3 regions of the Pectobacterium hainanensis genome follow, and region 1 is predicted to be linked to each of the others. Evidence: predicted binding sites of a transcription regulator. Region 1 holds the regulator's gene; each other region holds the start of a gene.
What was found. The regulator CRP, encoded in region 1, controls carbon source genes, mostly activating them, when cyclic AMP is high. The targets are predictions, from matches to a motif close to ATGTGANNNNNNTCACAT.
Positions count from the first base shown of each region.

Region 1 (7,507 bases):
GTGCGTTGTTGCAACTGCATCCGCATAGCGCACGGATTACGGCGGATAAACTGCGTTTCGGCGATACCGACCTGCTGAAAGCGGATGAGGCGCGGATGCGTCAGATTCGCGGCAAGCGTATCTCCATGATTATGCAGGACCCAAAATATTCGTTGAACCCGGTAGTCTGCGTCGGCGATCAGATTGCCGAGGCCTATCTGGCGCACCATAAGGTGTCGCATCGCGAAGCGAAGGCAAAAGTCATGGCGATGCTGGACGTGGTGCGTATTCGTCAGCCAGAGCGTGTCTACAATTTGTATCCCCATGAAATTTCGGGCGGGCAGGGGCAGCGCATCATGATTGCGATGATGCTGATTACCGAACCCGAAATCGTGATTGCCGATGAACCAACCTCGGCGCTGGATGTGTCCGTGCGTTTGCAGGTGCTGGCGATGTTGGACGATCTGGTGAGTGAGCGTGGTTTAGGGCTGATTTTCATCAGTCACGACATCAATCTGGTGCGTAGCTTCTGCGATCGGGTGCTGGTGATGTATGCCGGACGTGTCGTGGAGTCGATTGCCGCCGCCGATCTGGACAACGCGCAGCATCCGTATACGCGCGGGTTGTTAAATTCACTGCCGGATATCGACAATCGACGTCCGCGCTTGCCAGTGATGAATCGCGATCCGGCCTGGATCAATGGATAAAGGGGATAATCATGGCAACTGAAGCAATGCATCAGCATAAGCCGATGATCGAAGTGAATAACCTGAATCTCTCGTTTGGTCAGGGCAGCACAGCGAATCAGGTGTTGTACGATGTGAATCTCACCGTCAATGATGGCGACATTTTTGGTCTGGTGGGTGAATCTGGTTCTGGTAAAACGACGGTGCTGAAGTGTCTGGCTGGGCTGTTTAATCATTGGGAAGGCGCGTTGGCGATCAACGGACAGAAGCTGGCGCACCGGATCGATCAGGCGCGTTGCCGTCAGGTGCAGATGGTGTTTCAGGATCCCTATGGGTCGCTGCATCCTCGTCATACGGTGGAATCCATTCTGGAAGAACCGCTGTCGATCCATCGCTTTGACGATCGTGACGATCGCATCGATAGCTTGCTGGATAAAGTGGGGTTGGGAACGCAATTTCGTCGCCGCTATCCGCATCAACTCTCTGGTGGGCAGCGCCAGCGCGTGGCGATTGCTCGGGCGCTGATTCTGGAACCGAGAGTGCTGCTGTTGGATGAGCCAACGTCGGCGCTGGATGTGTCGGTGCAGGCGGAAATTCTCAACCTGCTTATGGAGTTGCAGCAGCAGGAAAAGCTGACCTACCTGATGGTGACGCACGATTTGGGCGTGATTTCCCATTTGTGTCATAAAGTGGCGGTGATGCAGTACGGCAAGATACTGGAAACGCTGGAAACGGACGACCTGACCAGCGATGTGCCGAAGGATGCCTATACCTCAATGCTGGTGGATGCCAGTCGTCAGTACAGTCGCGATCTGGCGATACGCTCGGAGCGCATGGGCTAGATGCGTACGGACTAGATACGCTGCGCGATAATCATCATAGGGGCCGAGCAATCGGCCCTTTTTTTATCCTTTGCACAGGTTTTCGCTCACAGTTGGTTACGAACAGACTTTTATACGTAAAAAAAGGTAAATGGGTAGCGTTGAAGAGTGTGGATACTTACAATCACTACGCTTTCTGTAGTCGGCCTCTTCAAAAAGGAATTCTCATGTTCAAACGTACTCTGGTTGCCGCGGCAGCCCTTATTTCACTGACGGCATTTTCTCCCGCCTTTGCGGCTTCTGACACCACTACGCGTGTACTGTTGACGACGTCTGCGGGCAATATCGAACTGTCTTTAGATAATCAAAAAGCACCGATTTCGGTGAAAAATTTTGTTGAGTACGTTAACAACGGCTTTTACAACGGAACGACATTTCACCGTGTGATCCCTGGCTTTATGGTGCAGGGCGGTGGTTTTTCTGGCGAAATGAGCCAGAAAGCGACGAATGCGCCGATTAAGAATGAAGCCGATAACGGTCTGCGTAACCAACGCGGTACGATCTCGATGGCGCGTACCGCAGAGAAGGATAGCGCGACCAGCCAATTCTTTATCAACGTTGCAGACAATGCGTTCCTCGATCACGGCCAGCGTGATTTCGGCTACGCCGTGTTCGGTAAAGTGGTGAAGGGGATGGACGTTGTCGATAAGATTTCTCAGGTGCCAACGAAGAACGTCGGGCCTTATCAGAATGTGCCAACTGCGCCTATCGTGATTCAGTCGGCGAAAGTGCAGCCATGATAGATTATTGAGCCACTGAGAAAACCATAGAAGGCCACTTGCGTGGCCTTTTTTGATCGGTTTACTGGTGTAACCCCGGCGCTTCAGGAAGACATCAGCGTGATACGATGGATTATGGATACCATCGCTTGTACTCGTTCTTGCCTTATGAAAATGATGTCTAAATAATTGGCGAGTATTGAATCATTCTAAATTATCAATAAGTTAAATGAAATATGCTGCTAATTATCGATAACTATGACTCCTTTACCTACAACCTGTATCAATACTTCTGTGAGCTTGGTACGCAAGTTGTGGTGAAGCGTAATGATGAATTGACGTTGCAAGAGATTGAACGACTGGCACCAGAACGGCTGGTGATTTCTCCAGGGCCATGTACGCCGGATGAAGCCGGTATTTCGCTGGCCGCGATTCGACACTTTGCGGGTAAACTACCAATTCTAGGTGTATGTCTTGGGCATCAGGCGATGGGGCAGGGATTTGGTGCGCGAGTGGTGCGAGCGCGGCAGGTGATGCATGGGAAAACCTCGGCAATTGCACACAATGATACCGGTGTTTTTGCCGGTTTGGCTCAACCGCTGACGGTTACTCGTTATCATTCTCTTATTATTGAAGCTGCGTCGTTGCCCGATTGTTTTGAAGTTACGGCGTGGAGTGAACGTAACGGTGAACGTGATGAAATTATGGGGATCCGACATTGTTCACTGCCCTTAGAGGGAGTCCAGTTTCATCCTGAAAGTATCTTGAGTCAGCAGGGGCATCAGCTTCTGGATAATTTTCTTAAAATCTAAGCGTATAGAAAGTAATTGCTTTGAATAGATGATTTAATATTGCCTGTGTTTGATTTTTTATGCATATTTAGTGACTATATTTTCATTCTGAATGATGCGATATCAGAACGAGGCAGCAAATGGCAACAGCGAATAAAGCAGTAACAAGAGATACTCACGATAAAGTAATTCTGCCGGTTTATGCACCTGCGCAATTTGTGCCGGTAAAAGGTAAAGGCAGCAGGGTGTGGGACCAGCAAGGGCGGGAATATATTGATTTTTCCGGTGGCATTGCTGTTACTGCTCTGGGGCATTGTCATCCCGCGCTGGTTGCTGCATTGAAGCAGCAGGGAGAACAACTGTGGCATACCAGCAATATTTTTACCAACGAACCAGCGTTACGTCTCGCCAGCAAATTGATTGATGCCACTTTTGCCGATCGCGTGTTTTTTGTGAATTCAGGGGCTGAGGCGAATGAAGCCGCTTTTAAGCTAGCCCGTCACTATGCGATCAAACGTCATAGCCCGTATAAAACCAAGATCATCGCCTTCTACAATGCATTCCATGGCCGTACGCTGTTTACCGTTTCGGTTGGCGGACAGCCTAAATATGCAGATGGTTTCGGGCCAAAACCAGCGGATATCGTGCATGTTCCTTTTAACGATCTGGCAGCGGTTAAGGCCGTGATGGATGATCACACCTGTGCTGTCGTGCTGGAACCCGTGCAAGGTGAAGGGGGGATCACCCCGGCAACGCAGGAGTTTTTGCAGGGCGTGCGCGAGCTATGCGATCAACATCATGCGTTATTGGTGTTTGATGAAGTCCAAAGTGGAATGGGTAGAACGAGCAAGTTATTTACCTATATGCATTACGGTATTACGCCAGATATCTTAACGACGGCAAAAGCGTTGGGCGGTGGTTTTCCGATCAGCGCCATGCTGACAACTGAAGAAATTGCTTCAGTGATGACGGTGGGTGTGCATGGCACGACGTACGGTGGCAATCCACTGGCTTGTGCTGTAGCGGAAGCTGCATTGGATACAATTAATACGCCAGAAGTGCTGTCTGGCGTGGCTGAGCGCCATGATAAGTTCGTCCGTGAGTTGGAAAAAATTAACCAGCAGTATGGTATTTTCGAGCAAATTCGCGGCATGGGATTATTGATAGGGGCAGAGTTGACACCGGAGTGGCATGGCCGAGCGCATGACTTTTTGGCAGCGGCAACGGAGCAAGGGGTTATGGTGTTGATGGCAGGCCCGAATGTGATTCGTTTTGTTCCCTCATTGGTCATTGAGATGGATGATATTGAACAAGGAATGGCGAAGTTTGCGAAGGCCGTCGAGTGCGTGGTGAATGCCGCCGATTGATGCGTGTCATCATGAGAGCGTAAAAAAAGCGTGAAGTCGCCTTCACGCTTTTTTTATCGGTTAAAGATGGGATTAACGAGTGCCGTAAACGACAATCGTTTTGCCATGTGCGGAGATCAGATTCTGGTCTTCCAACATTTTCAGAATGCGGCCCACGGTTTCACGTGAGCAACCAACAATTTGTCCAATTTCCTGACGAGTAATTTTTATTTGCATGCCATCCGGGTGAGTCATGGCATCCGGTTGTTTTGCCAGGTTTAACAGCGTTTGGGCAATACGGCCTGTTACATCAAGGAAAGCCAGGTTACCCACTTTTTCTGACGTCACCTGCAAGCGGCTTGCCATTTGTGCGGACAAACGCATCAGGATATCAGGGTTGACCTGAATCAGTTGCCGAAATTTCTTATAAGAGATTTCAGCGACTTCACAAGCCGTTTTTGCGCGAACCCAAGCACTACGCTCCTGACCTTCTTCAAACAGGCCAAGTTCGCCGATAAAATCCCCCTGATTAAGATAAGAGAGAATCATTTCTTTGCCTTCTTCATCTTTGATCAGCACTGCGACGGAGCCTTTCACGATGTAGTAAAGCGTTTCTGCTTTTTCACCTTGGTGAATCAGCGTGCTCTTCGATGGATACTTATGGATATGGCAATGAGAAAGGAACCATTCGAGAGTTGGGTCTGTTTGCGGTTTGCCGAGAACCATTCGCTATCATCCTCTGTTGTAATTCACTGCGCAAATTACAGGGCTCAGAGTTCCCTGTACGGCGTATTTACTGCTAAAAAGTCAAAATCCGTGTAGGCAGAATGACGTCAGGGAATATACTGGAACCGAATATCTGGCGACGCCATCATCTTCCTTGTATCTGAGTTTGTCCAGAACAGGCAGATTCTACCTTCGTTTTTAACACAGCTTGAAGGAAGTGTCTTGTGTTGTCTCGCTTCAGCATGACAAAGGTCTGGTTATCATCTTTTTTTGTATAGTAACGGTATAAATTTTCAAAAATTTTTTAGTGGAGGCACTATGCAGGCACGGGTTAAATGGGTGGAAGGATTAACGTTTCTGGGCGAATCCTCATCAGGGCATCAGATTTTGATGGATGGTAATGCGGGTGATAAAGCGCCGAGCCCGATGGAGATGGTTTTGATGTCGGTAGGCAGTTGTAGCGCGATTGATGTGGTATCGATTTTACAGAAAGGACGTTACGATGTTATCGATTGTGAAGTGAAACTGACTTCGGAACGCAGAACGGAATCCCCTCGCTTGTTTACGCATATTAATCTGCATTTTATGGTCACGGGAAAAGCATTAACGGATAAAGCGGTGGAAAGGGCAGTAACGTTGTCTGCTGAGAAATACTGCTCAGTGGCGTTAATGTTGGATAAGGTTGTCAATGTTACGCATAGCCATGAAGTCAGGAATATCGCGTGATTTACCCGGCCTGATGTGCGCCTCCCACAGCGGTACGAAACATTGTTGTTGTGCCGCTGACCGTTCACTCGATCTTTTTTCCTTCCAGCAGGCGTTGTACCAGTGGCGCCATGATCAATTCCATCGCCAGCCCCATTTTCCCGCCAGGGACGACGAGGGTATTGATATGAGAAATAAACGATCCCTGTAGCATCGCGAGCAGATAGGGGTAATCAATATTATCCAGTCCCTGGAAATGGATCACCACGAAGCTTTCATCCAGAGAGGGAATAGATTTGGCAGCAAAGGGGTTGGATGTATCCACCGTGGGAACGCGCTGGAAGTTTATGTGCGTGCGTGAAAACTGTGGCGTGATGTAGCTAATATAGTCTTCCATCGAACGGACAACTGAATCCATGACGGCTTCACGCGAATGGCCCCGTTCATTGATGTCACGAATCAATTTTTGGATCCACTCCAGATTGACAATTGGCACGACGCCAACCAGCAGGTCAACATGTTGAGCGACGTTGTGCTGTTCAGTGACCACGCCGCCATGTAACCCTTCGTAAAATAGCACGTCGGTTGGCGCAGGCATCGGTTCCCATGGCGTAAAGGTACCGGGAACCTGATTGTAGGGAATCGCTTCATCATAGGTATGAAGGTATTTCCGGGTTTGCCCCCGTCCATGCTGACCATATTCGATGAAAGATTGTTCCAACAGGCTGAAATCGTTGGCTTCCGGGCCAAAATAGCTAATATGTCGACCCAAATCACGAGCTTTGCGGATAGCCATATCCATTTCTGGTCGGGTATAGCGATGAAAACTGTCCCCTTCCAGTTGCGCCGCCTGCATGTTCAGTTGCTGAAAAATCTTGCGAAAGGCCAGGCTGGTGGTGGTGGTTCCCGCTCCGCTGGAGCCTGTTACCGCAATAATTGGATGCTTATCTGACATGAGATGCATGACTCCGTGGTGGTGGCGCTTGTCCGTGTGGCTATCTCACAGACCAAACGTCATCAGAAGAAGGAATGGATAATAGCCTGATGACAACGTGGTGATTATTGACAGTACCGGACCCAATCAGCCCTTCCTGTGTAGACAGGAATCTTCCTGATATCAACGTATTACCTAAATAAAAATGCTCAGCCCGTATGAGGATAGCGGGGAAATAAGGTTTGTCATCAACCGCGATAGACATTGTTTTAGCATGTTTATTCGTCTAATACGACTGATGTTCACCGACGTTAAATTGACCGCGTGGCATGATGTTGATCGTTTCATGCAATTCAGACCAGACCAGAACCACTTCGCCAGATGCTAACTGTCGGCGAACGTCGGCGACTTTTTGTTCCAGGGTGCGTTCTTCCTCACCATAATCGGTCCCTTCGCGTAGGACGAATGATTGGATGAGGTTATCCAGCGTTTCAGGATCGAGTTGTTGCCAGGGAATAATCACGATGTTTCTCCAGAATGAAGCGATCCAGAAAGTGCACTGCCCAGATGAGGGGCAAGCCAGTTTGGTATACGTTTCTCCAGCCACATTTCCGGTTTGAGAAGCGTACCGCTGACAAAACCGACGTGTCCGCCATGATCTGTCAACTGATATTCAATATTAGAAGGTAATAGGGAAATATTGGGGATGACCTCTCGGGTCATGAACGGATCGTCTTTGG
Region 1 covers NZ_JBJYIN010000006.1:224,104-231,610, forward strand. The annotation lists gene ACKPVM_RS08425 (ABC transporter ATP-binding protein) at 1-686, shown strand, start outside; gene ACKPVM_RS08430 (ABC transporter ATP-binding protein) at 731-1,507, shown strand; gene ppiA (peptidylprolyl isomerase A) at 1,714-2,286, shown strand; gene ACKPVM_RS08440 (aminodeoxychorismate synthase component II) at 2,502-3,077, shown strand; gene argD (bifunctional acetylornithine/succinyldiaminopimelate transaminase) at 3,197-4,423, shown strand; gene crp (cAMP-activated global transcriptional regulator CRP) at 4,496-5,128, opposite strand; gene ACKPVM_RS08455 (OsmC family protein) at 5,447-5,854, shown strand; gene ACKPVM_RS08460 (phosphoribulokinase) at 5,919-6,788, opposite strand; gene ACKPVM_RS08465 (YheU family protein) at 7,054-7,290, opposite strand; gene ACKPVM_RS08470 (hydrolase) at 7,287-7,507, opposite strand, start outside.

Region 2 (7,507 bases), on a different contig from region 1:
TTTTTCACGAGCTTGTGCATCCAGTTCGGTATTGAGTTTTAGCGGTACATCTAACAACTGTCCGATACGTTGGCGCGGGTTTAATGCGTTGCCTGCATCCTGAAAGATCATGCGAATACGCTGACTGCGATAGCGATAGTCGCCGTAGTGTAGCGGGTAATCATCGATCAGCAGTTCGCCCGATGTTGGCGCGATCATACCGGATAGCATTTTTGCTAACGTGGATTTACCCGATCCGTTTTCGCCAATGATCGCCAATGTTTGGCGTTCACGTAAGGTAAAACTGACCGATTTTACCGCCTCAACATGTTGCCGACGAAATAACCCCGTGCGGTAGCGAAATGTTTTCGTCAGATTACGGGCTTCCAGCAAGGTTTCAACCATCAGGATTCCTCCATGTTGAGTGGAAAGTGGCAGGCATACCAATGGTTTTTTGCTGAAAGCAGTCTCGGCGTTTGCATACATTGTTTTTGCGAATAGGGACAACGGGGCCCCAGGCGACAGCCCACCGGTAAATGTTCCAGCGAAGGAATCGCGCCCGTCAGCGTATTCAGACGGCTTTTATGGGGTAATGAACGCCCAAAATCCGGCATTGCCCGAATGAGTGCCTGAGTATAAGGATGATGCGGCGCAGTGATCAAGTCTTCACTGGGGGCGCTTTCCACCGTCTGACCGCAGTAAAGCACATTGATTCTGTCTGCCCATTTGCTCATGGTTTGTAAATCATGGCTGATCAGTAAAATGGTCGTGTTGTTATTTTGGTTCAGGCGTGACAATAGACGGAAAATCTGGGCCTGCGTGGTGGATTCCATCGAGTTTGTCGGTTCATCGGCAATCAACAGACGCGGTTGGTTCGCCAGTGCGATGGCAATCATGACTTTCTGGCATTCCCCATCGCTGAGTTCATAGGGATAACTTCTCATGATGTCTTTATGATCTTTGATACCGACGCGGTGCAATAGCTCGATAGCGCGGCGTTTACGCCAGTTAAATCGTTGCCACCACCGGCCCTTGTAGGTCCAGCCGGGAATGGCTTGCACTAACTGGCGTCCGATGCTTTCTGACGGATCAAGACAAGATTGTGGCTCCTGAAAAATCATGGAGACATTGTGCCCAACCAACTTGCGGCGTTGGCGCGGCGACAGTTGTAGCAGGTCGATATCATCGAAACGGAAGCGATCTGCCGTTACCCGCCAGTTATCTTTAGTGATTCCGCAGATAGCTTTGGCAATCAGGCTTTTCCCTGAACCAGACTCGCCGACCAGACCACGTATTTCGCCCTCATTCAGCGTCATACTGACGCGGTCAACGGCTTTAACCGCCCCATCTGAGGTCAGAAACTCAATGGTCAGATTCCGAATATCAAGTAGTGGCATTATCTCGTCTCCACCATTATTCCGTTTCTGCAATCAAGGCACGGCGAATGCCATCGCCAAGCAGGTTAACGATCAATACGCTTAAAGCAATGGCGGCACCGGGCAACATGACGGTCCAGGGAGCGGCATAAACCAGTTCCAGCGAATTGCCAAGCATCGCTCCCCATTCCGTCGTCGGCAACTGTGCGCCCAGATCAAGAAAACCTAACCCGGCAATATCTAAAATCGCGATGGATAAGGCACGGGTAAATTCCGAAACTAACAGCGCAGCGATATTGGGCAGGACGACATACCAGACAATATAGCGGGTTGAAGCGCCGTCAAGCCGGGCGGCGATAACATATTCTTTGTTCATCTCCTCATGCACGGCACTGTAAATGGTTCGCACCATACGCGGTAATAGCGCTAACCAAACAGCCAGCATCGCATGCTCAAGCTTCGGACCGATGAACGCAATGACCACAATCGCCAATAGCAACGATGGGATGGACAGTAAGGTATCCAGAATGTGATTGAGCATCGCGGAGCGCAGCCCATGAGTGACGCCAGCGATTACCCCTAACACGATGCCAAAGAACGCCGCTGCGTAGGTGACAATCAACGCTGACCCTACCGTAGGTGCCGCACCACTAAGAAGACGGCTCAATTGGTCGCGCCCCAGATCGTCTGTCCCCAGGAAAAAGGCGATGTCACCATAGTGTGACCAGGACGGCGGTAATAACTGATACCCTAAAAATTGTTGGTCTACCTCATAGGGCGTCAGCCACTTGCCAAACAGGCACAGCCCAATCAGGATGAGGAAGCTATAAAAGCCGATCATCGCCAACATATCATGATGAAAAACCCGCCAGGTATCCCCCAGACGGCTGGGTAGGCGTTTTTCGCTGTAAACATTATCGAAGGGCATACCATTCCTTATGTTTCAGCGGGTTTGTCATGGCTCCCCAAATATCAGACAGCACGTTAACCGTGATCACCATGGCGCCAACAACCATGACGCCAGCTGAAATTGCGGCATAATCCTGTTGGCGGATGGCATTGACTAGCCAGCGTCCTAACCCCGGCCAGCTAAACACGACTTCGGTAATAATAGCCAACGTCAGCATGGTGGAGAACTGTAATCCCAGTTTAGGGATAATGGGCGGTAGCGCGTTATGTAGCACATGCCGGTGGATGATGGTCAGCTTTGATAAACCACGAGTGGCGGCTGCTTTGATATAGTTTTTACCAATGATATCGGTGGTGCTGATGCGCATCAGGCGGATTACTTCGGTGGTTGGTCCGACAGCCAGTACGGTAATGGGCAATATCAAATGACGAATTGCACTGACTATCATTTCGTCACGATACGGTGAGTCAGATAACCAGGCGTCAATCAACGCAAAACCAGTAATGGATTCCACCTGATAGAGCAGATCAAAACGACCGGAGACGGGCAACCAGCCGAGATAAAGAGAGAAAAACAGCGTCAATAGCAGTGCTAGCCAGAATACAGGGAGCGAAAACCCGACAAGCGCCAGTGTACTGATGACGATATCCGGTCCGCGATTCTGCATCATGCCCGCAGTAATACCCAATGGGATACCCACCATCAATGAAAAGGCAAACGCCAGTATGCAGAGCTCTATCGTCGCAGGGAGTACGTCTTTTAACTGTTCGCTGATGGCCTGCCCATTGATACTGGAACGACCAAAGTCGGCCTGTAGCAGGCTGGAAAGGTAAAACTGGTACGCGTCAAACAATCCAGCTCCGCTGAGTGGCGCACTGGGCGTGTAGTAACTCAGACTGAATCCGACCAGCGTGAGCATGAATAGCGTGACCAACAGTAACAGTAAGCGACGCAGGGTAAAGATAATCACGGTTGTTCTCCTTCAACGTTGTCCGGTGAAGAAGGGGCGGTTGGTTGCGTGGGATGCGGTGATTCTCGGAACACGCCCGCAAAAGAGGCGTTGCCAAACGGGCTAAGTACCAGACCTTTCATGTCATAACGATAGGCCAATAAACGCAGAGAGGAGGCGAGGGGCAATACAGGAAGTTGCTCCGCCAGAATTCTTTGCGCTTGCTGGTAATATTCGATGCGCTTTGACAACTGCTGTGAAGACAGGGCATTTTGTAATACGCCATCAAATGTTGGGTCGCACCAATGAGCATAATTGGTTTGCGAACGAATCGCCGCGCAGCTTAATAATGGACGGAAAAAACTGTCCGGATCATTGCTGTCGGTTGCCCAGCCAGCCAGTGTCAAATCGTGGCTCTGTTCCATCAACCTTGCTTCCTGAAAACGGCCTTCAACTGGCACTATCGTGACCTGTATCCCGACTTGCGCCAGATCGGCCTGAATTAGCTCGGCGGTTTTTAGCGGACTGGGGTTGTAAGATTGTGAAGCGCTGGGGACCCACAGGCGCAGACTAAGATTAGTCATGCCCAATTCCTGCAACAACCGACGAGATTTTTCCGGGTTGTATTCGGTGATCTGTGACTCGTTGTCATATGCCCAGGAGGCTCGTGGCAGGATAGAAGCGGCCGTTTCTGCCGTACCGTAATAAATGGATTGCATCAGTCGGTCATTGTTAATGGCCAGTGCAATCGCTTCACGCATCTGGCGATTATCTAACGGAGGTTTCCGGACATTAAAGGCAAGATAGGCGACATTCATGCCCGGACGCAGCGAGAGACGCAAGCGGGGATCGTTACGCAAAATAGTTAACTGGCTGGCGGCAGGATAAGCCAGTACGTCACATTCGCCAGTGAGGAGTTTAGATAAACGCCCTGTGCCACCGGATCCCAAGTCGACTACCACCTGTGACATTCGCGGTTGCCCACGCCAGTATTTTTCATTGCGGGTTAAACGAATATGTTGTCCGTTGCGGTATTCATTCAGTCTATAAGGGCCGCTCCCAACAGGCTCTCGATCGATTAACTCTTGTTTATCATCTTGCGTCAGCTTTTCGGCGTACTCGGCGGAAAGAATCGGAGCATAGTGCGTCGCCAGATGCCATAAGAACGAAGCGTCTGGGCTATGAAGCCGAATTTCTACCACATATTCACCCAGTTTACGGATGCTTTGCACGGAGTCGGCAAACTGTAGGCTGTCGAAATAGGGATAATCGCCGCCGTTAATATCGTGATAGGGATGTTTCTCATCCAGCATGCGCTGAAAGCTGAACAACACATCATCGGCGTTCATGTTGCGGGTCGGGGTGAACCAATTAGTCGTCTGGAAAGGGACATCGTGGCGCAGATAAAAACGGTAGGTAGAACCGTTGTCCAGAACTTCCCAACGTTGGGCAAGCTCTGGCATCAGGCGATAGGTGTAGGGATCGACGTCCAGCAAGCGATCGTATAATTGGGCCGCCAGCGTATCAATCGTCACGCCGCTGCGAGCCATTTGTGGATTGAATGTGTTCAGCACATCGTTCACACAATAAACAAAACCACTTTGACGGATAGACGCCATTGGTGGTTTTGCTGGCGAGGGTGAAGCGGTCGCCGCAGACGGTGGGGCCGCCAATGCAGGTAACGTCAACCAGACGAATGCCAGTGCGAAGCAGTATTTTCCAGACATACGGTGTTTTCAATCAGGGCGCAATACACAGAGTGTACCGCACTCTTGTCGTCCTCCCCACTGTGTTGTGTGCATCTGATGACTTTCCAACCGTTTGTATACTTACCAGAGGCCTATTCTCGTTGGTCGGTAAAATTCATTTCCAACGAATTTGTCGTGCAGTTTCTGCATGATGATACCGTTTTATCTCGCTACTCGAATGGTTCGGGGGGATATCTCACGATAAAGAGAGAAAGAGATTTGTTATTTTTGAGACCTGACTGCATCAACGCATTGCCCTGAATTTCGTGATGAGGTTCACAATTATTCTTTTATTTTCAGATATCATTTCATAACGTGCTTTGTAGTGGCTGAATATATTGGCATTGCTGTATTTGTTGAACAAGTTTATTAGTTTCGTAAAGTTATAATTATCTCTGTAATATATTCAGTCGGAATATTAAATTTAGTAATTGGGTGGCATGATTAATGCTGGCAATTAAATGTGTTAAATAACACATGTATTCCCGAAATAATGAGAGTCATGCAGTTAATTCATATGCGGCTTGAGGTATGGCGGGTATAAAATCTAATTCATAAGAGGAAGGTATATGTCAAATTATTATTTCTTACCGACAAGAAATGTTTTCGGTGAAGGTAGCGTACAGGAAGCGGGTGAGTTAGCAAAAACGTTAAAAGTTAAAAAAGTATTGATCGTTACAGATAAATTCCTTGCGCAAAGTGGTATGGCAGAGAAGATTGCCAAAATTTATAAAGAAGCCGGAATTGATGCGCATATTTTTGGTGGTGCCGAACCTAACCCAACCGATAAAAACGTGGCTGATGGTATTAAGGCCTACCATGATAACGAATGTAACGCGATCGTCTCTCTTGGTGGTGGTTCTTCACACGATTGTGCTAAAGGTATTGGCCTGGTGGCCTCTAACGGTGGGAATATCAGGGATTTTGAAGGCGTCGATAAATCCAACAATGATATGATTCCGTTAATGGCGATTAATACAACGGCGGGTACGGCATCCGAAATCACCCGTTTTTGTATTATTACGGATACCGATCGGAAAGTTAAGATGGCAATTGTGGATTGGCGCGTTACGCCACAAATTTCCATTAACGATCCTGAGTTAATGGTAGGGATGCCGCCTTCATTGACTGCTGCAACGGGGATGGATGCGTTAACGCATGCGATCGAAGCCTATGTATCAACAATGGCAAATCCGCTCACCGATGCCGCAGCGTTAAAAGCCATTAAAATGATTACGCAATATTTGCCTAAAGCTGTCGCAAATGGTGAATATATGAAAGCCAGAGACAATATGGCCTATGCCCAATATTTAGCGGGTATCGCCTTTAATAATGCCTCTCTGGGATATGTGCATGCGATGGCTCACCAATTGGGTGGTTTCTATAATTTACCTCATGGCGTTTGTAACGCGATTCTGCTGCCTTATGTCGAATCCTTTAATTTAATGAGTAACCTTAACCGGTTCAGAGATATTGCTGAAGCGATGGGCGAAAATGTCGCAGGCTTATCAACAGATGACGCCGCAGTTAAAGCGATTAGTGCTATCCAACGGTTAGGCAAACAAGTTGGTATTCCGCGCGATCTGAAGAGTCTGGGTGTTAAACCGGAAGATTTTGCGGTTATGGCTGAAAATGCTAAAAAAGACGTTTGCCAGCTTACCAACCCCCGTAAGGCGACGAAAGAAGAAGTTATCGAATTGTATCGTCAGGCCTATGAAGGGTCGTTGGCGATATAATTTCGGCGCGACCTTTCAGTATTGTTCCTGTTACGGACGAGGCCCATGGATGGGCCAGATAGTGAATCAGCATGAGAAAAAGGAGGGTTTTTCGTTCGTATTGTTGTCATAGATCATGACAATGTCATTTTCTTACCACAATTGTGATCTTTTACTGAATGTAGCATCGCCTATGCCGTTAATGATCAGGACTCATACCTGAAAAACGGAGCAATTCTTGATGGACGGTATTACCCCCCATAACGCTTCACAACCCTATCAAACAGATGACGCTGTTCAAATGTCGCATGGCTCGCGTGTTGATGCTTCGCTTGCCCACTTTGAAGCCATCAAATTTGCTGATACTTGCCATAAAGGTCATTCTGAATCGGCTTCACATTTGATGGCGTCGCTTACATCCGATGATGCTGAGACATACGACTTTTCCTGGTTTTTCACGCTAACGAAAGAAAAGGCAAAATATTCCACCGCGGCGCTTACAGACGCACTGCATGAAGCTTTATCCAGTCCGTTGCATGCCAATATGACTGCGACCACTCAATTATTTGATATTGCGACTAAAAAACAGAAACTGATGTTCATTAAAGATCATTTGTTAGTTGAAGCGTATCGGGCGCAGGCAATTAGCGTCATCAATAATTATATTAATAAACTGGTGGAACATCGGGATAACGCGCTGATGGATAAAGTGTTATCGATCGCCGATAGCGCACAAAGCTTTGCCGATATGCTCGACCAGTTTGAAATGATCATCAGAAATCAGGGGGGGACATCCTTCGAATTGCAGAGCATTAGCCAACTTGCCGATC
Region 2 covers NZ_JBJYIN010000018.1:81,033-88,539, forward strand. The annotation lists gene sapF (putrescine export ABC transporter ATP-binding protein SapF) at 1-384, opposite strand, end outside; gene sapD (putrescine export ABC transporter ATP-binding protein SapD) at 384-1,376, opposite strand; gene sapC (putrescine export ABC transporter permease SapC) at 1,393-2,283, opposite strand; gene sapB (putrescine export ABC transporter permease SapB) at 2,270-3,235, opposite strand; gene sapA (ABC transporter substrate-binding protein SapA) at 3,232-4,941, opposite strand; gene ACKPVM_RS16935 (iron-containing alcohol dehydrogenase) at 5,532-6,698, shown strand; gene ACKPVM_RS16940 (hypothetical protein) at 6,919-7,507, shown strand, end outside.
Region 2: ACKPVM_RS16935 (iron-containing alcohol dehydrogenase) is a predicted target of CRP. The motif match lies at 5,424-5,441, and genes of this name have one in related genera.

Region 3 (7,507 bases), 200 kb from region 1:
GGGGCTACCGGTTCAGGTCATCAGCGGAGAAGAAGAAGCCCGACTGATTTATCAGGGTGTCGCTCACACGACAGGTGGACCGGAACAGCGACTGGTTGTCGATATTGGCGGTGGCAGCACGGAGCTGGCAACCGGAGTCGGAGCCAAAGCAACAAAGCTTATCAGCCTGCCGATGGGCTGCGTGACCTGGCTGGAGCGTTATTTTAGCGATCGTAATCTGGAAGCCGGCAATTTCGAGCGAGCCGAGCGGGCCGCCCGTGACATGCTACGTCCCATCGCGGCTTCTCTGCGTGAACAGGGTTGGCAGATTTGCGTTGGTGCGTCGGGTACCGTACAGGCGTTGCAGGAAATCATGGTCGCTCAGGGCATGGATGAATATGTCACGCTGACCAAACTCCAGCAGTTAAAGCAGCATGCGATTCAATGCGATAAGCTGGAAGAATTGGAGATAGAAGGCCTGACGCTGGAAAGAGCGTTGGTTTTCCCCAGCGGGTTGGCGATCTTGCTGGCAATCTTTCAGGAACTTGGCATCACAACCATGACGCTGGCTGGCGGCGCACTACGCGAAGGCTTGGTCTACGGCATGTTGCATCTTCCGATTGAGCAGGATATTCGTCACCGTACCGTGCATAATTTGCAGCGCCGTTACCTATTGGATAGTGAACAAGCCAAGCGGGTTGCTGCACTGGCGGATAACTTTCTACAGCAGGTTGCTCGAGACTGGCAACTGGATACACGATGTCGTGAACTCCTGCAAAATGCTTGTCTGGTACATGAAATCGGCCTTAGCATCGATTTCCGCCAATCCCCGCAACATGCGGCCTATCTTATCCGTCACAGCGATCTTCCCGGTTTTACCCCTGCACAAAAGAAGCTTCTGGCTACGTTATTACAGAATCAAAGCAACCCTGTCGATCTGGCTCCACTCAGTCAGCAAAACGCCTTGCCAGTGATACAAGCACAGCACTTGTGCCGTTTGCTGCGACTGGCGATTATTTTTGCCAGTCGCAGGCGCGATGATACGCTACCGGCGGTACGCTTGCGTGTCGAAGGGGAAAATCTGCGCGTTATTCTGCCTGCCGGATGGATGACTCAGCATCCGTTACGTGCCGAAGCGCTGGAACAAGAGAGCCGCTGGCAAAGCTATGTTCACTGGCCCTTGATACTGGAAGAAGCATCCCGGTAAGCGATGAGCGGCGAAAACAATAGGGGAAGGAAATAGCAACGACGCTATTCCCCTTTGGCTTTCGCCAACTGTGCACGAATACTCGCCAGATGACTTTGCCCTTTTTGCATCCGCTCCTGGGCCGTCACTACCTTTCGTTCCGTCTCCCACAACAAATCATCCTGTGGTAACTCAAGTAAAAAACGACTGGGCTCCGGACGGACAAGCTCACCATACTGACGCCGTTCCTTGCATAGAGTGAAGATCAGTTCCCGCTGCGCACGCGTAATACCGACATAGGCCAGACGGCGTTCTTCATCAACATTGTCTTCATCGATACTACTTTGATGCGGCAGCAGCCCTTCCTCCATTCCGACCAGGAAAACATAGGGAAACTCCAATCCTTTAGAAGCATGCAACGTCATTAACTGCACCTGGTCCAGCTCTTCCTCACTTTCTCCACGTTCCATCATGTCCCGTAAGGTGAAACGGGTCACAACCTGTGTCAATGTCATGGGCTCATCCAGATCCGACCCTTCCAGCATTTCGGTCATCCAGCTAAAAAGCTGATTAACGTTTTTCATCCTCATTTCTGCGGCTTTAGGGCTGGGCGACGTTTCATACAACCAACTTTCATAATCCAGCCCATGAATGAGATCGCGGACGGCAATGACCGGCTCCCGCTCGGCCCGACGCGCAATATCCGCCAGCCACTGGGTAAACCGTTGCAGTGATTCCAATCCACGTCCGGTTAGCGATTGTGTCAGTCCCAAATCGAAACTGGCATTAAACAGGCTTTTGTTACGTTGGTTAGCCCATTCACCTAGCTTCTTCAATGTCGCGGGGCCAATCTCACGCCTCGGTGTATTAACGATACGTAAGAAGGCGCTATCATCGTCTGGATTCGTTAACACCCTCAGATAGGCCAGTAAATCCTTGATCTCGGGACGAGAAAAAAATGACGTACCGCCAGAAATCCGATAAGGAATCCGGTTTTGCATCAGCATTTTTTCAAACAGTCGTGACTGGTGATTACCGCGATACAAAATGGCGTAGTCGCCATACTGCGTCTTCTTAATAAAGTGATGTGCAATCAGCTCCCCCACCACACGCTCAGCTTCATGATCCTCATTATTCGCCGTTATCACTTTCAGCTCATCGCCGTAGCCAAGTTCGGAAAACAGACGTTTCTCAAACACATGGGGATTGTTGGCAATCAAAATATTAGCCGCTTTCAGAATACGACCGGAAGAACGGTAATTTTGCTCTAGCTTGATCACTTCGAGCGCAGGAAAATCCTGTTTTAGCAGGACCAGATTTTGTGGACGCGCACCACGCCAGGAGTAAATAGACTGATCGTCATCGCCCACGACGGTAAATCGGGCCCGGCTGCCTACCAGTAATTTCACCAGTTCATACTGGCTGGTATTGGTGTCCTGATACTCATCCACCAGCAAATAGCGCAAACGGTTTTGCCAACGCTCTCGCACGTCATCATTACGTTTGAGCAACAAGGTGGGTAACAAAATCAGATCGTCAAAATCCAGCACGTTACAGGCGCGCAGATGGTCGTGATAGAGCGAATAACAGTGAGCGAACAACTTATCGCGCTCAGAACGCGCCATCGCTGCCGCACCGGACGGATCGACAAGATCGTTTTTCCAATTTGAGATCATTGACGTTAATTGCTGCAACAGCGTTTTATCATTTTCCAGCCATTGCTCTGTCAATTCCTTCAATAACGCCATCTGATCTTGATCGTCAAACAGGGAAAAATTCGCTTTCATTCCCAGAGCCGCATATTCACGTTTGATGATTTCCAGCCCCAACGTGTGAAAGGTTGCGATCACCAGCCCACGCGTTTCTTTACGGCCCAGCGTCTGCGCGACACGTTCCTTCATTTCACGTGCCGCTTTGTTGGTGAAGGTAACCGCCGCGATATGCCGGGCCTGATAACCGCACTGGCGGATTAAATGAGCAATTTTATTGGTAATCACACGTGTTTTACCCGAACCGGCGCCCGCCAGAACCAGACAAGGACCAGTAACAAATTCGACGGCGTGCTGTTGGCTGGGATTTAAACGCATCACTCTTTTGCTCACTCATTAAACGGAAAGGAATTGTAGCAGAAAGCAGGGTCGATCTTGAGTGAGGATTATCCCCTGACGAGTCCCGCCACAAACGCGAGGATGCAAGAGAAAAGGAGCATTAAATATGCGTCCGCTATTCAGGAATGATCCACATATTGCGTCGCAAATGTTACATTGCGCGCAAGAATCTCTCGCTTAAATCAAAGGTAACAATATGGCAAATACCGCAGCAGCACTACACATTCTGGTCGATACCGAACAACAGGCCAACGACATTCTGGCACAGTTGGAACAAGGGGCTGACTTTCAGAAACTGGCACAACAATATTCGACCTGCCCATCGAAACGTAACGGCGGTGATCTCGGTGAATTCCGCAAAGGCGACATGGTTCCGGCCTTTGATAAAGCGGTATTTTCTTGCGAATTACTGAAGCCGTTTGGACCGGTGAAAACCCAGTTCGGCTACCATTTGATTAAAGTGTTATATCGCAACTAGTCCCCCAACGATTCATCTTGTCGGGAATGAGGCCGTTGATAAAAAAGCGCCTCATTCCCGATAATCTGTCGGCTAAGCGCTTGTTCCCAGTGGGCGATATTGGTACAGCCGGACACATCAACGCGACACCTTCCCGAGATTGCGGCATAATCTCCTCCGCTTCAATTTGACCCGATACCGTCAATTGCAATATTTCAGGCGCGTTCATGTCATTTTCGAGGCGTTCGAGGTAGCTGAAAATAGCCTGTTTGATAAACCAGCGCGACGTACGATCGATTCGTTGTGCCACATCCTTAAGACGGTCACGCATTGCCGCGTCGAGTTTTACCCCATCGTGGTAGAGCCCATGCACGACATCCTGCCATTAAAAAGGACACTCGGGTGAACGAGCAATATCCGTCGGGTTGCCACATTGTGCAACGCGGTTCACAGACGGCGCTATAGCCATCGATAATGCCTACTGCAGTGCTTCGTTCCGGCCAGCAGGGTAAAGACAAAGACCTATCGCCACCGGCAAGGGTGGGCGAATAATAATGAAAGCGGAGAGTTGAATGACAATAAACACACCTACGCTGGTGACGTTTCTGGTATATATTTTCGGGATGGTACTCATTGGCCTATTTGCCTATCGCGCCACCAATAACTTTGGTGATTACATTCTGGGTGGGCGCAGGATGGGAAGCGTGGTTACCGCACTCTCCGCGGGCGCATCGGATATGAGTGGTTGGCTCCTGATGGGGCTGCCGGGGGCCGTTTTTATTTCCGGTGTTTCTGAAAGCTGGATCGCTATTGGGCTAACGCTAGGTGCCTATTTAAACTGGAAACTCGTGGCAGGCCGTCTGCGTGTCCATACCGAAGTCAACCATAATGCGCTCACCTTACCCGACTACTTTACTCACCGTTTTGAAGACACCAATAAGTTACTGCGCGTCATTTCTGCACTGATTATTCTAATATTTTTCACGATTTACTGTGCGTCTGGCGTCGTAGCCGGTGCTCGTCTGTTCGAAAGCACCTTCAATATGAGCTACGGTTCAGCATTATGGGCAGGCGCTGCCGCGACCATCGCCTATACGTTTATTGGCGGATTTTTAGCCGTAAGCTGGACTGATACCGTACAAGCCACCCTGATGATTTTTGCTCTGATTTTGACGCCAGTGATGGTGATCCTGTCGCTGGGCGGCATTGACACCTCCTTGCTGGTGATTGAGGCGAAAAATCCGGCCAATCTGGATATGTTTAAAGGGATGAATGTCATCGCGATTATTTCGCTGATGGGCTGGGGACTGGGTTATTTCGGGCAGCCGCATATTCTGGCGCGCTTTATGGCGGCAGACTCTCACCATACGATCCGTAGCGCACGCCGTATCAGCATGACCTGGATGATCCTGTGTCTGGTTGGTGCGGTAATGGTCGGTTTCTTTGGTATCGCCTATTTTACTAATCATCCAGAACAAGCTGGCAGCGTCTCACAAAACAGTGAACGAGTGTTTATTGAACTCTCCATGCTGCTGTTCAATCCGTGGATTGCTGGCGTTCTGCTATCAGCGATTTTGGCTGCGGTGATGAGTACCCTAAGCTGCCAATTACTGGTGTGTTCCAGCGCGATCACCGAAGACCTCTATCGCCCCTTTCTACGTAAAAGCGCCACGCAAAAAGAACTGGTATGGGTCGGTCGGGGAATGGTGCTGCTAGTGGCGCTCATTGCTGTCGTACTGGCTGCAAACCCGGAAAACCGTGTACTGGGGCTGGTAAGCTATGCTTGGGCAGGCTTTGGCGCTGCGTTTGGTCCGGTCATCCTTATTTCCCTGCTCTGGCCGAGAATGACACGTAATGGTGCGCTGCTGGGCATGTTGGTGGGGGCGATTACCGTCATCGTCTGGAAACAATACGCATGGCTGAATTTATATGAAATCATCCCAGGTTTCCTGTTTGGTAGCCTGACGATTTTTATCGTGAGTTTGCTCGATCGTGCGCCATCAAACGCGGTCATAGAACGTTTTAATAAAGCGGAAACCGAATTCAAAACCGTTTAATCTCATCAGGCGCAGCAAGCTGCGCCTGCCATTGGTTACCTTCTTGATTATCCTCCCAGCTTTTTCCTCTGGCTCTTATCACGCTTAACACGACTACCGTACAAACATCAAAATGATGTGATCTTAATCACTACAGCCTTCTCAATTTCCACTTTGAAGTGGAAAACAACTCGCTACAAACCTTTCTTCCCTACAGGTACTGTGCATTCAACCCCTTTAATCAAATACGACATGTGAATAACGGAGCGGTAATGAACGAAACCGGGAGTCGTGAAGCAAAGCACAGTGAACCACTTGCCGATCGCATGCTGGTATGGATCGGCGAATTACTCAACCGCCACAACATCGTCCCAAACGCAGTACAGCAACAGATGTTGGTTTCCCATGTACGCGCCATGGCGCACCGCTCAGTAACCGGTGAACCACTGCCGGATGTAGAGGAAAGTTTGTTCGAAGAGATATCGGCCGACTCAATGCGTCTGGCGCGTGAAGTCGTAAGGGAATTTGGCAATCTGCCCGACGAAGAGGCCTGGCTGCTGTCGGTCCACTTCGAAGTAGCAAAAGAGAACCTTTAACCGTGAGGAGTGAGTGATGGAGAAAATTATCGTAGTCATTGGCGATCGTTTGGGAAAAGGTCAGAAAGTCGCGGCGGGCGTCGAAAAAGCAGGGGGACGCTCAGTTGTCGTACCGGGTATGGCCGCAGACATGAAACTCGGCGATGTGATGAAAGCGGAAAATGCCACTTTTGGTATCTCCTTTTGCGGTAGCGGAGGAGCAGGTGCCATTACCGCACAGAATAAACACGGCTACAAAGCCAGATACGGCATGCGTTCAATTGAAGAAGGCGTCACCGCGATTAATGACGGCTGCAACGTGCTGGGTTTTGGCTTTATGGATAAAGAAGAACTGGGTGAACGACTGGTCGAAGCCTGGAAGAAAAAATACGGTGTCTGACCATGAAAACGCAATTTACCACCACGGTAAGAGTTCAAGGTAAGGGGAGCAGCAAGGCGGGCGTCTTTGCCGATGCGTTGAACCATGTGCAAGCCGCCGTGATGAAATCATCTCCCCATATTTTACTGCGTATTGAGCCACAGGATGTGCAGGTTGTTTATGCGCGTGAAACGGTGCGTAAAGAAGCGTTTTTGTTTTTCTTTCTGCGCCGAGAACGACGTTCATTCAGCGTAGAACTGGATGTTACCGTCAACGTAACCGCCATTAATCTCGATAACGTGGATTTCGTCACACAAACCTGACGGTTCCGCTAATGAACAGATCGAAATGAATGGTTCAACATGAAAGGACTGGCTGATGTTTTTAATCATATTAATAAAATCGCTCGTCATCGGCGCACTGGTCGGCGTGGGTGTCGGCGCTGGGGCTGCACGTATGTTCCACGCACCCACCACTCAGGGAATGGGCGCATTTCGTACTCTGGGTGAACTCAATTCCTGTGAGGGCGATCCCGCCTCCCACTTCTCCTTCGGACTTGGGTTTTTCTTCAATGCCTGGGCGTCATCCGTGGCGGCAGGGGCTTTCACGCAGGACGTTGACCATCGCATCATCCCCAACTGGGGGGCTGCCGCTTTAATGGTGAAAAACCGTAACGTAGGGGAAACGCTGCACGATCCGAAAAAAATGGCGATTGCCTGCGGCATCATCGGCATGATTGTCGTGACCTTCCTCAATCTGACGGCCTCTTCCGTACCCGCAGCCTTGC
Region 3 covers NZ_JBJYIN010000006.1:26,742-34,248, reverse strand. The annotation lists gene ppx (exopolyphosphatase) at 1-1,186, shown strand, start outside; gene rep (DNA helicase Rep) at 1,231-3,252, opposite strand; gene ppiC (peptidylprolyl isomerase PpiC) at 3,470-3,751, shown strand; partial or broken gene ACKPVM_RS07580 (hypothetical protein) at 3,882-4,099, opposite strand; gene putP (sodium/proline symporter PutP) at 4,303-5,787, shown strand; gene ACKPVM_RS07570 (glycine dehydrogenase) at 6,021-6,362, shown strand; gene ACKPVM_RS07565 (SFCGS family glycine-rich protein) at 6,379-6,741, shown strand; gene ACKPVM_RS07560 (DUF4312 family protein) at 6,744-7,043, shown strand; gene ACKPVM_RS07555 (DUF4311 domain-containing protein) at 7,099-7,507, shown strand, end outside.
Region 3: ACKPVM_RS07570 (glycine dehydrogenase) is a predicted target of CRP. The motif match lies at 5,903-5,920, and genes of this name have one in related genera.